2 regions of the Arthrobacter sp. Y3222053 genome follow, and region 1 is predicted to be linked to the other one. Evidence: riboswitches for the same ligand, from Rfam matches in the RefSeq annotation. Region 1 holds a riboswitch; the other holds the start of a gene.
The links. Region 1 has a riboswitch for S-adenosylmethionine ahead of AC5RUW_RS04015 (LLM class flavin-dependent oxidoreductase). Riboswitches for the same ligand answer to the same signal wherever they lie in the genome.
Positions count from the first base shown of each region.

Region 2: another riboswitch for S-adenosylmethionine. It lies ahead of AC5RUW_RS12750 (hypothetical protein); the one in region 1 lies ahead of AC5RUW_RS04015 (LLM class flavin-dependent oxidoreductase).

Region 1 covers NZ_JBNHIA010000001.1:832,259-839,331, forward strand. The annotation lists gene AC5RUW_RS04005 (aliphatic sulfonate ABC transporter substrate-binding protein) at 1-34, opposite strand, end outside; gene AC5RUW_RS04010 (ABC transporter ATP-binding protein) at 160-978, opposite strand; SAM riboswitch class I at 984-1,149, opposite strand; SAM riboswitch class I at 1,332-1,424, shown strand; gene AC5RUW_RS04015 (LLM class flavin-dependent oxidoreductase) at 1,431-2,822, shown strand; gene AC5RUW_RS04020 (type I phosphomannose isomerase catalytic subunit) at 2,823-3,929, opposite strand; gene AC5RUW_RS04025 (ABC transporter permease) at 4,075-4,857, opposite strand; gene AC5RUW_RS04030 (ABC transporter permease) at 4,854-5,672, opposite strand; gene AC5RUW_RS04035 (ABC transporter ATP-binding protein) at 5,669-6,571, opposite strand; gene AC5RUW_RS04040 (ABC transporter substrate-binding protein) at 6,571-7,073, opposite strand, start outside.
Region 2 covers NZ_JBNHIA010000004.1:300,819-307,891, reverse strand. The annotation lists gene AC5RUW_RS12760 (GyrI-like domain-containing protein) at 1-289, opposite strand, end outside; gene AC5RUW_RS12755 (tyrosine-protein phosphatase) at 524-1,279, shown strand; gene AC5RUW_RS12750 (hypothetical protein) at 1,396-1,782, opposite strand; SAM riboswitch class IV at 1,860-1,987, opposite strand; gene AC5RUW_RS12745 (SGNH/GDSL hydrolase family protein) at 2,107-3,015, opposite strand; gene paaZ (phenylacetic acid degradation bifunctional protein PaaZ) at 3,271-5,358, shown strand; gene AC5RUW_RS12735 (TetR/AcrR family transcriptional regulator) at 5,545-6,168, opposite strand; gene paaK (phenylacetate--CoA ligase PaaK) at 6,233-7,073, opposite strand, start outside.

The sequences.
Region 1 (7,073 bases):
GGGTGATCGGGCGGCGGAGGGAACGGCTGTTCATGGGAGTCCTTTGCTGGGAACGTGCTGAAGCTGGGGTCGGGACACGAAGGTCCCGGAGCCGGCGTCGGGAGGACGACGGCGGGACGGAAGGAAGGGGAAGCGGAGGGATCCGGTGGCGTCGGGGGCCTAGCGGCGTTCGACGCCGAGGCTTTCGAGCAGCTCGACACGCATTCGGGCCAGCTCGGCCGAGGCGCGGTCCCGCGGGCGCTCGCCGGGTACGTCGATGACCCGGGTGATGGTGGCGCCGGGTGCCCCGCCGTCGCGGCCCAGGACGATGATCCGGTCCGCGAGCTGCAGTGCCTCGTCGACGTCGTGGGTTACGAGCAGCACGGTGGCGGGGGTCGCCCGGTGGATGTCGAGCAGGAGGTCCTGCATCTTCAGCCGGGTCAGCGCGTCCAGGGCGCCGAACGGCTCGTCGAGGAGCAGGACGCCGGGGGTGCGGGCGAGTGCACGGGCCAGGGAGGCGCGCTGGGCCATGCCGCCGGAGACCGCCGTCGGGCGGTGCTTGGCGAACCGGCCGAGCTCCACCAGCTCCAGCAGTTCGGCCACCTTGGCCTTGCCGGCGCTGGCGCTGATGCCGCGGGGCAGGCCCATGGCGATGTTCGCCTGCAGGGTCTGCCACGGCAGCAGCCGCGGTTCCTGGAAGGCGACGGCGCAGCGTTCGTCGATGCCGGAGACCGGGGTGCCGTCGATCAGGACGGAGCCGCGGGTGGGGTGGTCCAGGCCTGCGGCGGCGCGCAGCAGGGTGGACTTGCCGCAGCCGGAGGCGCCGAGGATGGCGAGCACCTCACCGGCGCGGACCTCGAAGTCGACGTCGCGGAGCACGGTGTGCGCCTGGGGCCCGGAGCCGAAGGTCCGTTCCAGGGCGCTGAAGGTGACGGGAAGGGCGGAGCCGCGCCGGGTCTCGGCGGCGGCAGGGGACTGGGATGCCAGCACAGGTGTCATAGATTTCTCCATCGATCCTGGCAGTAGCACCCTACGGAGATCGCCCTGGACCCGCAGTGCGGGCCTCCTGCGGCGGTCTCCTCGTTATCACCGCGCCTCAAGGAGGAAGCACGGCGACCAGGGTTGCTGCGGCGTCACGGAGCCAGGTCTCTCAGCCGCTCGGGATGGTCAAGAGACCACTAAACGCCCCCGCCCCGGGATCCGGCAAGTCCGGTCGTAACATTTCCTGCACCTGCCCGGCCCGGTGCCGGCCGTCGTTCCGGCGCAGAGGAGTGCTGCCCGGCGTCGGGCATTACGGCCTGTGACCCGGAACGTTTGCCAGCCGGGCCGGGATCGGCCCACGATGGGACGCGTACCCATCCGGAGCGGCCGAGAGACCTGGCTCGTCGACGCCGCAGCAACCCCCTGTTCCGCAGGGACGGTGCTACTGCCAGGACCGATGGAGGAATCTCATGCCTGCTTCCGCGCGCCGCCAGATCCGTTTCAACGCCTTCGACATGAACTGCGTGGGCCACCAGTCGCCCGGCCTGTGGCGGCATCCGCAGGACCGCTCGGCCAGCTACACGGACCTGGGCTACTGGACGGACCTGGCGCAGACCCTGGAGAAGGGCCTGTTCGACGGCCTGTTCATCGCCGACGTGCTGGGCACCTACGACGTGTACGGCGCCTCCAACGACGCGACCCTGCGCCAGGGCACGCAGGTGCCGGTCAACGATCCGCTGCTGACCGTCTCGGCCATGGCGCATGTAACCGAGCACCTGGGCTTCGGCGTCACCGCCGGCACCGCCTACGAGCACCCGTACCCCTTCGCCCGGCGCCTGGCCACCCTGGACCACCTGACCCGCGGCCGGGTGGGCTGGAACGTCGTCACCGGCTACCTGCCCTCCGCGGCGCGGAACATGGGCCAGACGGACCAGCTCGAACACGACGAGCGCTACAACCACGCCGACGAATACCTCGAGGTGGTCTACAAGCTGCTCGAAGGCTCCTGGGAGGACGACGCCGTCGTCCGCGATCCGGAAACCGGCGTGTTCACCGACCCGGCGAAGGTGCATCCGATCCGCCATGAGGGCAAGTACTTCACGGTGCCGGGCATCGCGATCACCGAACCCTCGCCGCAGCGCACCCCGGTGATCTACCAGGCCGGAGCCTCGCCGCGCGGCGTCGCGTTCGCCGCCGAGAACGCCGAGGCGGTGTTCGTCGGCGCGCACAGCAAAGCGAAGCTCAAGGCCACCGTGCAGCGGATCCGCGACGCGGTGGAGGCCGCCGGCCGGAACCGGTACGACGTGAAGATCTACACGCTGCTGACCGTGATCACCGACGCCACCGCGGAGGCCGCCGCCGCCAAGCACGAGGAGTACCAGCGTTACGCCAGCACCGAGGGCGCGCTCGCGCTGCTGTCGGGGTGGATGGGCATCGACCTGTCACAATTCGACCTGGACGCCCCCATCGGTGACGTGCAGTCCAACGCCATCCAGTCCGCCGTCGCGAACTTCCAAACCGGCGACGACGGCGCGGAACCGTGGACGGTGCGCGACATCGCCGCCGCGGCCGGCATCGGCGGACTGGGCCCGCGCCTGGTGGGCTCCGGCGCCGAGGTGGCCGAGGAGCTGATCCGCTGGGTGGAGGACACCGACGTGGACGGGTTCAACCTGGCCTACGCCATCACTCCGGGCACGTTCGAGGACATCGTCGAATTCGTGGTGCCGGAGCTGCAGAAGCGCGGCGCGTACCGGACGGCGTATGAGCCGGGCACGCTCCGGCACAAGCTCTTCGGCGCGGGGGACAAGCTGCCGGCGACCCACCGCGGCGCGCGGTTCCGGCTCGCGGAGGTTTCCCGCTGATCAGAGCGTCGAGGCCACGAAAACCTGGGACGGCCCGGTGAAGGTGGCCGTCGCGGGTTCTCCGACGTAGAGGACCTTCGCTTCGGGCTCCAGGTCCGCGGCGGCCCCGTGGACGGTGACTCCGGCGGGCGCCGTCGCCGCCAGCAGGACGCTGAACGGTCCTACCCGCACCTGCTTGGGATCCTCGGCCACGACCACCCTCCGCAGGTCCAGGCCGCCGCTCCAGAGAGGGATGCGCTGTTCGCCGTCGCCGACGTCGGGCACGGGCAGGGGGGAAGGGTTCGGCTGTCCGCCGCCGGTCAGCTGCTGGAGTTCACAGAGGTCCACGTACTCCTTGGTCAGGCCGGCCTTCAGCGCATTCTCCGAGGTGCCCATCACCAGCACGGCCTGGCCGGAGAGATACGTGTGCAGGCATCCCGGAGGAATCACGGCTGCGTGGCCGGGATCGAGCTGGATCAGCTGCATGCAGACGGCCAGCAGGATGCCGCGGTCCCGGGGGAAGAGCTGCTGCAGCCGGCGCACCACGGCCGCCGCCTCCGCGGCAGGTCCGTCAAGACCCTGGGCCCGCTCCACGGCGTCGGCGGTTTCCCGCAGGGCGGCAGCCAGTTCGCCCGGCGACATGCGGAGCACGGAGTGGACGGCCGTCTCATGGCGGAAGCGGAGGTAGGAATGCAGCCAGGGCAGCTCCAAGCCGTCGGCGATGGCCTGGAGCTCCTCCATGGTCCGTTCCCCGGCAAGCACCTGCAGGGGCGTGAGGGCCACGGCGACCTCACACTTCGGCTCGCGGTCCTTGTAGTTGCGGTTTCCGGCGCCCAGCGGCACGCCGCGGGCCTGTTCCCGCACAAAGCCCGCGAGAGCCTGCTCCCAATGCGGGTGCAACATGATCGGCAGCGGAACCTCGGCATCCAGGACCCAGAGGCGGAAGGGAAACGGCGAGCCGGACCCGGTCACCGGATGCGGCAACGCAGCGGCCTGCTCCGGAGTGAACCGGGCCAGCGTTTGCCGGTACGTTTCCGGGTTCCAGTCGATGAGCAGGCTGCGGGGAGAAGGGGAAGAAGGTCGGGGAGCGGGCGCTCCGGACCTTGAGAGTGCGGAATCAGTACGCACGGGGGTCACTTACATCACCAGGATGGGACAGGCACGATGCTATTGGAGCCGGTTGTGTCCGACACAAACACAACCAGTCCTCCCAGTTTATGCCTTCGGCGGCATGATTTTCGTGCCTGTCCCGGCCCGCTCCGAGTGCCGTCCGCTACACCCCCGCGCGCCGTTTCACCGCTGCCTCCACCGCCGCAACCAGCGCGTACAACAGGATCGAGGCGAGCGTCACCGCCACCACCGCCGCCCACACGTAGTCGTAGCGCGCGCGGGACACCGCCGACACGATGCCGTATCCGATGCCCTGCCCGGTCGCCAGCCACTCGGCCAGCAGCGCCCCGGTCAGCGCCCCGGGAATGGACACGCGCAGTGCCGTGAAGAACGCCGGTGCCGACGACGGCAGGGCGACCCTGCGGAACGCGTCCCACCGGCTGCCGCCGTAGACCTGGATGACCTCCAGCATCACCGGGGACGCGGAACGGAGCCCGACGACGATGGTCACCAGGGCGGGGAAGAACACCACGATGCCGCCCATCGCCGCCACTGTGACCTGTCCGCGGCCGAAGATCAGGATGATCATGGGCGCCAGCGCGACCAGCGGCACCGAGCGCAGCAGCATGGCCAGCGGCATCAGCGCCTGCTCCACCCCGCGGAACAGGGTAAACAGCGTCGCGGCCAGCAGGGCGGCGGCCATACCGGCCGCAAACCCCATGCCCGCGTCCAGCAGGGTGTGCCCCAGTTCGGCCAGCACCAGCGCCTGGTTCGCGCCGGCGTCGGCGTCCAGGAGCAGGTAGCTGAACACATCCGCCGGGCCTTTGCCGATGTAGGCGGAGACGTCGAAGATGCGCAGCAGCGCGATCCACAGGATGCCCACCACCGCCAGCGACGCAGCCAGGCCGAGCACCAGCCGCCCCGTGGCGCGCAGAGCCCCGGTCACAGGGCACCTGCCTTGGTGCCGACGGCCCACGGTGCAGCCCACCGGGACAGCAGCCCGAGCAGCCCGTAGGCGGCACCGGCGAGGGCGGTGCAGGCCAGGGCCACGCCCCAGACCCGGGCGGTTTCCAGGGTCTGCTGCGCGTTCACCATGGCCGGACCCAGGCCGCGGTCAACGCCGCCCACGTATTCGCCGAGGATCGCGCCGAGCAGTGCGGCCGGAGCGGCGATCTTCAGCGCCGCCAGCACCGCCGGCAGTGCGGCGATGATCCGCACCTTGACCAGCTGGTGGATGCGCCGGCCGCCGAAGACCGTCACCACGTCGAGGCAGGCGCGGTCGGCGGCCTTCAGCCCGGCCAGCGCGCTGACCATGGTGGTGAAGAAGACGGAGAGGGCGGCCAGGGCGACGGCGGTGCCGGAGGCCTCGCCGGTGCGCGGCGGTCCCAGCACGATGAAGATCACCGGCCCGACGGCGACCACCGGCAGGCAGTAGCTGACCACGGCCAGCTGGGTGGCCAGGCGCTCAAGCTGCGGCACCAGCAGCACCAGGAACGCCAGGCCCAGGGCGAGCGCATTGCCCCACAGGTACCCGGCGCCGGCCTCGGCCAGCGTCACTGACGCGTTGCGCTGGTAGAAGCCCCACCCGTCGGCCGCCAGCTGGCGCAGCACGGCCCACGGCGTCGGAATGGCGCCCGGGCCGCCGTCGGGCGGTGCGCCGACGCCGCGCAGGAACGTGGCCGCCCCGATCCACCAGAGGGCCAGCACTCCGACGGCGCCCGCGGCGCCGACGGTCCAAGGGGGAAGCTGCCGGCGGTTCACGGCGCCTCCGCGGCACCGGCGCCGCCGAACAGCAGCTCGGACGCGTAATCGTGCAGGGCATGGAACTCGGGGGTGCGCATCATCTCCGGCGTCCGCGGCCGGGGCAGGTCCACGGTGATGACCTCCTTGATCCGGCCCGGCCGCGGGCTCATGACCGCCACCGTGTCGGAGAGGAAGATCGCCTCGGAGATGCCGTGGGTGACCATCAGGGTGGTCGCCGGTTTCTCGGTCCAGATGCGCAGCAGTTCCAGGTTCAGGCGCTGCCGGGTCATGTCGTCCAGGGCGCCGAAAGGCTCGTCCAGCAGCAGCACGGAGGGTTTGAGGATCAGCGCCCGGGCAATCGAGACGCGCTGGCGCATGCCGCCGGACAGCTGCGCCGGGCGGGCCTTTTCGAAGCCGGTCAGGCCGACCAGGCCGATCAGCTCCCGGATGTACGCGTCGTCGGCGGGCATCCCGGCGACCTCCAGCGGCAGCCGGATGTTCGCGTACACGCTGCGCCAGGGCAGCAGGGCGGAGTCCTGGAAGGCGATGCCGAGCTCGTGGCCGCGGCGCAGCTCCTCCGGGGTCTTGCCGTCCACGAGGACGTCGCCGGCGGAGGGCGTCTCGAGCCCGGCCAGGATCCGCAGGATGGTGGACTTGCCGCAGCCCGACGGCCCGAGCAGCGACAGGAACGAACCGCGGGCGGTGCCCAGGTTGGCGTCGTCGAGGGCGGTGACCGTGCGCCGGCCGGTGCCGAAAGTCTTGCTCAGGCCGCGCAGGCTGATGCCGGTGCCGGTGCCGGTGCCGGTGCCGGTGCCGGTGCCGGACGACGGGAGCGGGGCGGCGCCGCCGGCCGCCCCGGAAGCGGGGGCCGACGGCGGCGCAGGCGGTGCGGTCCTGAGGGGCGTGCGCTGTGGCATTACTTCAACTCCGGGTTTTCTTCGAGGACCTCGGCCAGCAGGCTCATGTCGAAGACCTGCTCCGCGGTGAGGTCGAAGCCGGCCAGCTTGAGGATGTCGATGTTCTGCTGCATGAGCTCCTCCGAGACGGTGAACAGGCCGTTGGCCTCGGTCTCCTCGGTGACCACCAGCCTGGTGTTCTGCTCCTCGGCCTGCCGGATCTCCTTGGCCATGTCCAGGTTCAGGTCCGCACCGTATTCCTCCACCGCGAGCCGGGCGGATTCCTCGGCGTCGTCGACGGCGTCCTGCCAGCCGCGCAGGCTGGCTTCCAGGAACGCCTTGAGCTCCTCGCGCCGGGTCTCGATCGCCTCGTCGGTGGTCACGAAGCTTTCGGCGATGAACGGCAGCCCGTGATCGGCGAAAGGCAGCAGGGTGGGCGGCTGCCCGGCCAGCTCCAGGGTCAGCGCCTCATTGGTGAGGTAACCGAAGAAGCCGTCCACCTCGCCGTTGACCAGCGGCTGCG
Region 2 (7,073 bases), on a different contig from region 1:
GGACGCCGCATACCGCGGTGGCGACGCGGGGCAGTCCCACCGTCTCGACGCCGTCGGGAGCAGTCCCGGCGTGCTCGTAGCCGGCGGTCACGCGCAACCCTGCCTCGCCTGCCTCGTACACTGCCACCGGAGTCGCCAGCGATGCTCCGGCCCGGGCCAGATCGGCAGCCACACTGTCGAACAGCGGGCCGACGACGCCGGCGATCTCGGGCTGCTCCGATACGACGGCAGTGCGGGCAGCCAGTCGGAGGGCAGGGAGTGGCTTTTCGATGATTTCAATCGGGGACATCCGGTTCTCCTTCTCGATCAGGTGGAGCCGCCGGTTTATGGGCGGGAACAAGCAGACCTGCCGCGTCCCGGTCCCGCAGCATGCGGTGGGTGACCCGGCCGATCTGCGCGAAGGCTCCGATGGCCGGCAGCTTCAGTCCTCCTGCCTGACACAGTGTGAGGGGTACAGTACATCACCCGGCGGTGCCGAAGACCGCGCGGAGGCTCCCTGCCCGCCCGAGGCTACGCTGGACGCATGGAAGCCGACAGCCGGAGCAGGCACTGGGACGGAGCCGTCAACGCCCGGGACCTGGGCGGGCTGCCCGCGGCAGGCGGACGCCGGGTCCGGGCGGGCCGCCTGATCCGGATGGGGCGCGCGGAGTGGCTGACCGAACAGGGCTGGCGCCAGGCCTGGGATGACGGGGTCCGCACCGTGATCGACCTGCGGAACGTCCAGGAGCAGGGCCGCCGGGACAGCGACCCCGACGTGCCCGATGCCGTCCAGGCCCGCTTCCGGCGGCTGTCCCTGCCGATCCAGGACTGGCAGGACCCTGACTTCACCGCGCTCACCGGCCCCTACATGGATTCGCCCAGGTTCTACCGCGAGAACCTGCGCCGCTGGCCGCAGCGCCTGACAGCCGTTATGGAGGCGATCGCTGATGCGCCCGAGGGCGGCGTCGTCTTCCACTGTTCCGCCGGCAGGGACCGCACCGGGCTGGTCGCCATGCTGCTGCTGCAGCTGGCCGGCGCGGCCCCGGAGACCATCGCCGCCGACTACGTCCAGGGCCTGTGCGGCATCAACGCCCACCACGCCCGGCAGCGCACGCCGCGGGAACGGCCGCTGACCCCGGCCGAGCTGCACGACCGCGCGGAGGCCGAACGGGCGGCGCTGCTCGCAGCCCTGGAGGGATTCGACGCCGAGGGGTACCTGCGCAGCGCCGGCGTGCGGCCGGACGTGCCGGACCTGCTGCGGGCCCGGATGCTCGATCCGAACCCGCACCACGGACACTGATCCGGGCGGGCCGGCAGCGGCAGCGGACTCGGGGGCCGCTGCCGTCCGAACACAGCTGACCGCCGAACCCTGCTGACCGCCGCCGGCGTCCGAACTACCGGCCGCTCACTGACCGGTCACTCACTCGACGCCACCTGGTCCTCAGCGGATCGGCTGAAACCCGGGCGCAGGCAGGGATGAACCCGGTCCAGCCGGGCCAAGTAGAAAAAAGAGCTCCCGGTGGGTCCCAGGAAACCGCCCGGAACCATCAGCGTGGAATACCGCGGGCACCACTGCGGAGGGGCGACGGCGATCTTCAGCGCCGCGGCCAGCGCCGGGACGTCGTGGAACCAGAACAGCTGCTGCTGTCCCTCGCGAATCAGATGGATGAGCTGCAGTTCGGCATCCACATGGATCTCGACGTCCACCCAGTAGTCCAGTTCAGCCATCCGGCGGTGGTGGATCCAGTGGACGCGGTGGCCGGGAGTGAAGCTGCGGCAGCGGGACGTGGTATCGGTGCCCAAGAAAGTTCCCCTTCGGGTTGTCCTTGCCTGCGCCGGATGCCGCTGCCCCCGCCGTACCGGGGCCTTGGAGGCGCCCTGGCGGACGGCCTGCGGCGAATGCAGGCCGCTTCGTCATCCGAACCACCCGCCGAACAAGGGGGTTGGTGTGTGGCAGGTCGGAGCCTTCCCTCGGCGCCGGGCGCGTCGGGTGCCACATCTCGTGAAGCTGGAATTACTGTAGCGCAGGGCACCGACAGCGGAAAGGAGGCCTGGGCGCAGGCCCAGGCACACAGTCGGCCGGCCGCCCTGCGCCGGCGGCCGCCCGGCATCTGCGGGGATGTCGGCTCAGCGGCAGCCGGGCCGCCCGCGGCGGTCGTCGAAGGACGCATCGGCGAGGATGGCCGGCAGGTAGCCCTGATCGTAGCCGGCGGCGTTCGGATGCAGGTCGAAAGGCCCGCCTTCGAACCGGATCCACGGGTCCGGCGAGCCGATGCCGTGCCCGGCAAACTCGTCCACCACGTCCACGAACACCGCGTCCTCAGGCAGCTGCGCCGAGATAACAGCGTTCAGCTCATCGGTGCCGGCGTTGAACAGCTCCTGGGCGGGCACGCTCAGCGCACCGGGAACCGCGGCCTCGAAGAGGTGGGGATAGCCGGTAACCACGAGTTCGGCCCGCGGGGCTGCGTCCCGGATCCGCTGCAGCGAAGCGGCAAGGTCCGGGGCAAGGACGGTCCGGGCGTACTCCTTGGCCCCGGTAATCGCTTGGGCGCAGGTGGCGGGAAGCCCGGGGCCAGCGCACGCGGCAACGACGTCCCCGAATCGGACATCGTTGCCGCCGATGGTCACGGAGACCAGGTCGGTGCCGCTGTGCAACAGTCCCTGGGCCAGCACGGTGTCAATCTGCTGCGGCAGGTCCACGGGCCCGGCCGGCGGGGCGGGATCGGTGGTCAGCGCCGTCGCTCCGGCGCAGGTGGCGTCGGTCTGCAGATCCACCCGGCGCAGCGCATCCAGCAGGGCGGGGTAGCCGAAGGCGGTTCGGCCGCATTCCCCGATGTCGTCGCTGCCGCCGTAGCCGGAGGCATAGGAATCGCCGAGGGCCACGTAGTCGACGGTCCGGCCGCGCGGGTGGTGCCCGCCGTCGTCGCCCCTCCCTCCGCGCTCCGGGGCGGCGCCGGCCGGAGCCGGCCCCGCCAGCAGGGCCAGAAGGACGACGGCGGCGGCCAGGCGGGGACGGTGCAGGATTCCGGGTGCCATGGGAACCTCCGGGGGCAGCGGGTGCGGGGAGGACCAACGCTAGCGCCCGGGCCAGGGCGCTGTCAGCCGGTGCGTCGCGGCCGGGCAGCGAAACCCTCGAAGCGAAACCCTCGAACACAGTGGTGTGCGCCACGCCGGGGTGCGGTACGCTGGACTTTATTACCGACCGTCCGGTCAGTTATCTGTGTCCCGTGCAGCCCTCCGCTGCCGCACCGAAGGCCGGAAACCGTCCCGTTCCGAAAGGGCCCGTCAAAGATGACCGCAACAGCCGTTGACGTGCAGATCGTTCCCAGTTTCGTCCAGGACGCCTGGTGGACCCCCGAGCGCAGCCAGGTCTCCGCTCCCGCCGAAGTCCGGGACGCCAGCACCGGCGAAACCCTCGCCCTGGTCAGCTCCGAAGGCCTGGACCTGGCCGCCGCCGTCGAGCACGCCCGCACGGTGGGCCAGCGCGAACTCGGCGCCCTGACCTTCCACCAGCGCGCCCTGAAGCTCAAGGAGCTGGCGCAGTACCTGAACGCCCGCAAGGCCGAACTGTACGAGATCTCCGCCCGCACCGGCGCCACCAAGGGCGACTCCATGGTGGACATCGACGGCGGCATCGGCGTCCTGTTCACCTTCAGCTCCAAGGGCAGGCGGGAACTGCCCAACTCCACGGTGATCATCGACGGCGCCATCGAGCAGCTGTCCAAGGACGGCTCCTTCATCGGCGAGCACATCTACACCCGCATCCCCGGCGTCACGGTGCAGATCAACGCCTTCAACTTCCCGGTCTGGGGCATGCTGGAAAAGCTCGCGCCCGCCTTCATCGCCGGCGTGCCCACCATCGTGAAGCCGGCTACCCCCACCGGATACCTGGCGGCCGAAGCGGTGAAGATGATCACCGAATCCGGCATCCTGCCCGCCGGCTCGCTGCAGCTGATCTCCGGGTCCGCCCGCGACCTGCTCGACCACCTCGACTACCGGGACATGGTCTCCTTCACCGGTTCGGCCTCCACCGCCAACCGCCTGAAGTCCCACGTCAACGTGGTGGAGGGCGGAGTCCGCTTCACCTGCGAGACCGACTCCCTGAACGCCGCGATCCTGGGGCCCGACGCCATGCCCGGCACCCCCGAATTCGACGCCTTCGTGAAGTCCCTGGTCACCGAGATCACCGTCAAGGCGGGCCAGAAGTGCACCGCCATCCGCCGCGCCATCGTGCCGACGGACCGCGTGAACGACGTCGTCGCCGCCGCAGCCGCCCGGATCGAGCAGCGCATCGTCCTCGGCGACCCGCGCGGTGAAGGCGTCACCATGGGTGCGCTGGCCTCCGTGGAGCAGCTCGACGGCGTCCGCGAGTCCGTGAACCGGCTGCTCTCGGGCGGCGCGCAGATTGCCTACGGCTCGCTGGAGGCGCCCGACGTCGTCCGCGCCGACGGCACCCGCGGACCGGCCGACGACGGCGCGTTCCTGGCGCCCGTGCTGCTCACCTGGGAGAACCGGGAGGCTGAGGAGCTGCACACCGTGGAGGCCTTCGGCCCCGTTGCCTCCGTGGTGGGCTACACCGACCTCGCCGACGCCGTCCGCCTGGCCGCCATGGGCTCCGGCTCCCTGGCCGCCACGGTCTGCACCAACGATCCGGACACGGCCCGCGAGCTGCTCACCGGCATCGCCGCCCACCACGGCCGCGTGCTGCTGCTGAACCGCGAGGACGCCCGCACCTCCACCGGCCACGGCTCGCCCGTGCCGCACCTGGTGCACGGCGGCCCCGGACGCGCCGGCGGCGGCGAGGAGCTCGGCGGCATCCGCTCGGTGCTGCACCACATGCAGCGCACCGCTGTGCAGGGCTCACCCAATATGCTCACTGCGGTCACCGGCGTCTGGCACACCGGTGCGGACCGCACCTTCGACGACGTGCACCCGTTCCGCAAGGACCTGGCGACGCTGAAGATCGGCGACGCCGTGCGCTCGGACCTGCGCGAAGTCACCCTGGAGGACATCACCGCCTTCGCCAACAGCACCGGGGACACCTTCTATGCGCACACCAACCAGGAGGCCGCCGAGGCCAACCCGTTCTTCCCGGGCATCGTGGCGCACGGCTACCTGCTGCTCTCCTGGGGTGCCGGACTGTTCGTGGAGCCGGCTCCGGGGCCGGTGCTGGCCAACTACGGGCTGGAGAACCTGCGCTTCATCACCCCGGTCGCGGCAGGCGACTCCATCCGGGTCACGCTGACCGCCAAGAAGATCACCCCGCGGGAGACCGACGAGTACGGCGAGGTCGCCTGGGACGCGGTGCTCACGAACCAGAACGACGAGATCGTGGCCACGTACGACGTCCTGACCCTGGTCGAGAAGCAGCGGGGCTGACGCCCTTCAGCTGATTGACCGGCTGCAGTAACGGCGAAGGCCGGCGGAACCCGTGGGGGGGTCCGCCGGCCTTCGCCGTTAAGTGGTCGAGTCATGAAGTGCTCGTGCCGGTCATTCCTGCCGGCTGCCCTCGTCGGCTGCGTCGCCGTGTCCGCTCCTGGGCGGACGGTGGGCGGAACAGACGGCTCAGGAGCGCGCGTGCAGCCCGTCGAAGACCATGGTGATGACGTCGTCGGCCAGCTTCTCCGGGGAGATCGGGCCGCCGGGCTTGTACCACTCCACGATGGAGTTGATGGTGCCGAACAGCAGTCGGGTGGTGGTGCGCGGATCGATGTCGCTGCGCAGGGACCCCTCGGTGCGGGCGGCGTCGACCAGTGCCGCAACCCGGCGGTCGAACGCGCGCCGGCGTTCCAGCGCATCCCGCTCGATCTCGGTGTTGCCGCGCAGGCGCAGCAGCAGGGTCACGTACGGAAGCCGCTCGGCCAGGACCGCAATGGTGCCCCGGAGCACGAACTCCAGGCGCTGCTCGGCCGGACCCTCGGACGCACGCGGGTCATCCAGCACGCCTTCGAGGCCGCCGAGGGCCTCCTCCAGAGCCAGCCGCAGCAGGTCGCCCTTGGACGGGACGTGGTGGTAGATCGCGGACTTGGTGATGCCCAGGTTCTCCGCGAGGATGCCCATGGAGGTCGCCTCGTAGCCGTGCCGGTTGAACACATCCACGGCGATGTTGAGCACCGACTGCTGGTCGTAGCCGGGGCGTCCGCGGCGGGTGCCGGCAGCACCCGCCGCGGATGAGGTTGAAGTAGGCATGGCTCCCATTTTCGCATGTGTCAATGAATGGACGGCGGCCGGGGCCCTGCCTGCCCCCGCGGGCTTAGCCCTGCGGCTGCTCCCTGCGCAGGTCATAGATGCGGCGCAGCTTGCCGCTGGACCGGGCCAGGGTACCCGGCTCGACGACCTGGATGCCGCAGGAGGATCCGATGTGGATCTTGATTTCCTTCTTCAATGTGGCCGCCGCGGCGGCCGCGGTCTCCGCGGTGCAGTCCTCGCGCCGTTCGATCTTCACCGTCAGCTCGTCCATCCGGTCCGGACGGGTGATTTCCAGCTGGAAGTGCGGGCTGAGGCCCGGCACGCGCAGCGCGATCTCCTCCACCTGGCTGGGGAACAGGTTCACCCCGCGCAGGATGATCATGTCATCGTTGCGTCCGGTGATACGGCCCATCCGGCGCATGGACGGCCGGGACGTGCCCGGCAGCAGGCGGGTCAGGTCGTGGGTGCGGTACCGGATGATCGGCAGCGCCTCCTTGGTCAGGGAGGTGAAGACGAGCTCGCCGTGCTCGCCGTCGCCCAGGACCTTGGTGTCATCGAACGGGTCGATGATCTCGGGGCGGAAATGGTCCTCCCAGATATGCGCGCCGTCCTTGGTCTCCACGCATTCGCCGGCGACGCCGGGGCCCATCACCTCGGAGAGGCCGTAGATGTCGCAGGCATCGATGTCGAACATCGCCTCGAGCTCGCGGCGCATCTCCTCGGTCCACGGTTCGGCGCCCAGGACGGCGTTCTTCAGCGAGGTGCTGCGGGGATCCAGGCCGGCCTTCTGCATGGCGTCGCCGATGGTCAGCAGGTAAGTGGGGGTGCAGAGGATGGTGTCCGGCTCGAAGTCGCGGATCAGCTGGATCTGCTTCTCGGTTTGCCCACCGGACATGGGAATCACA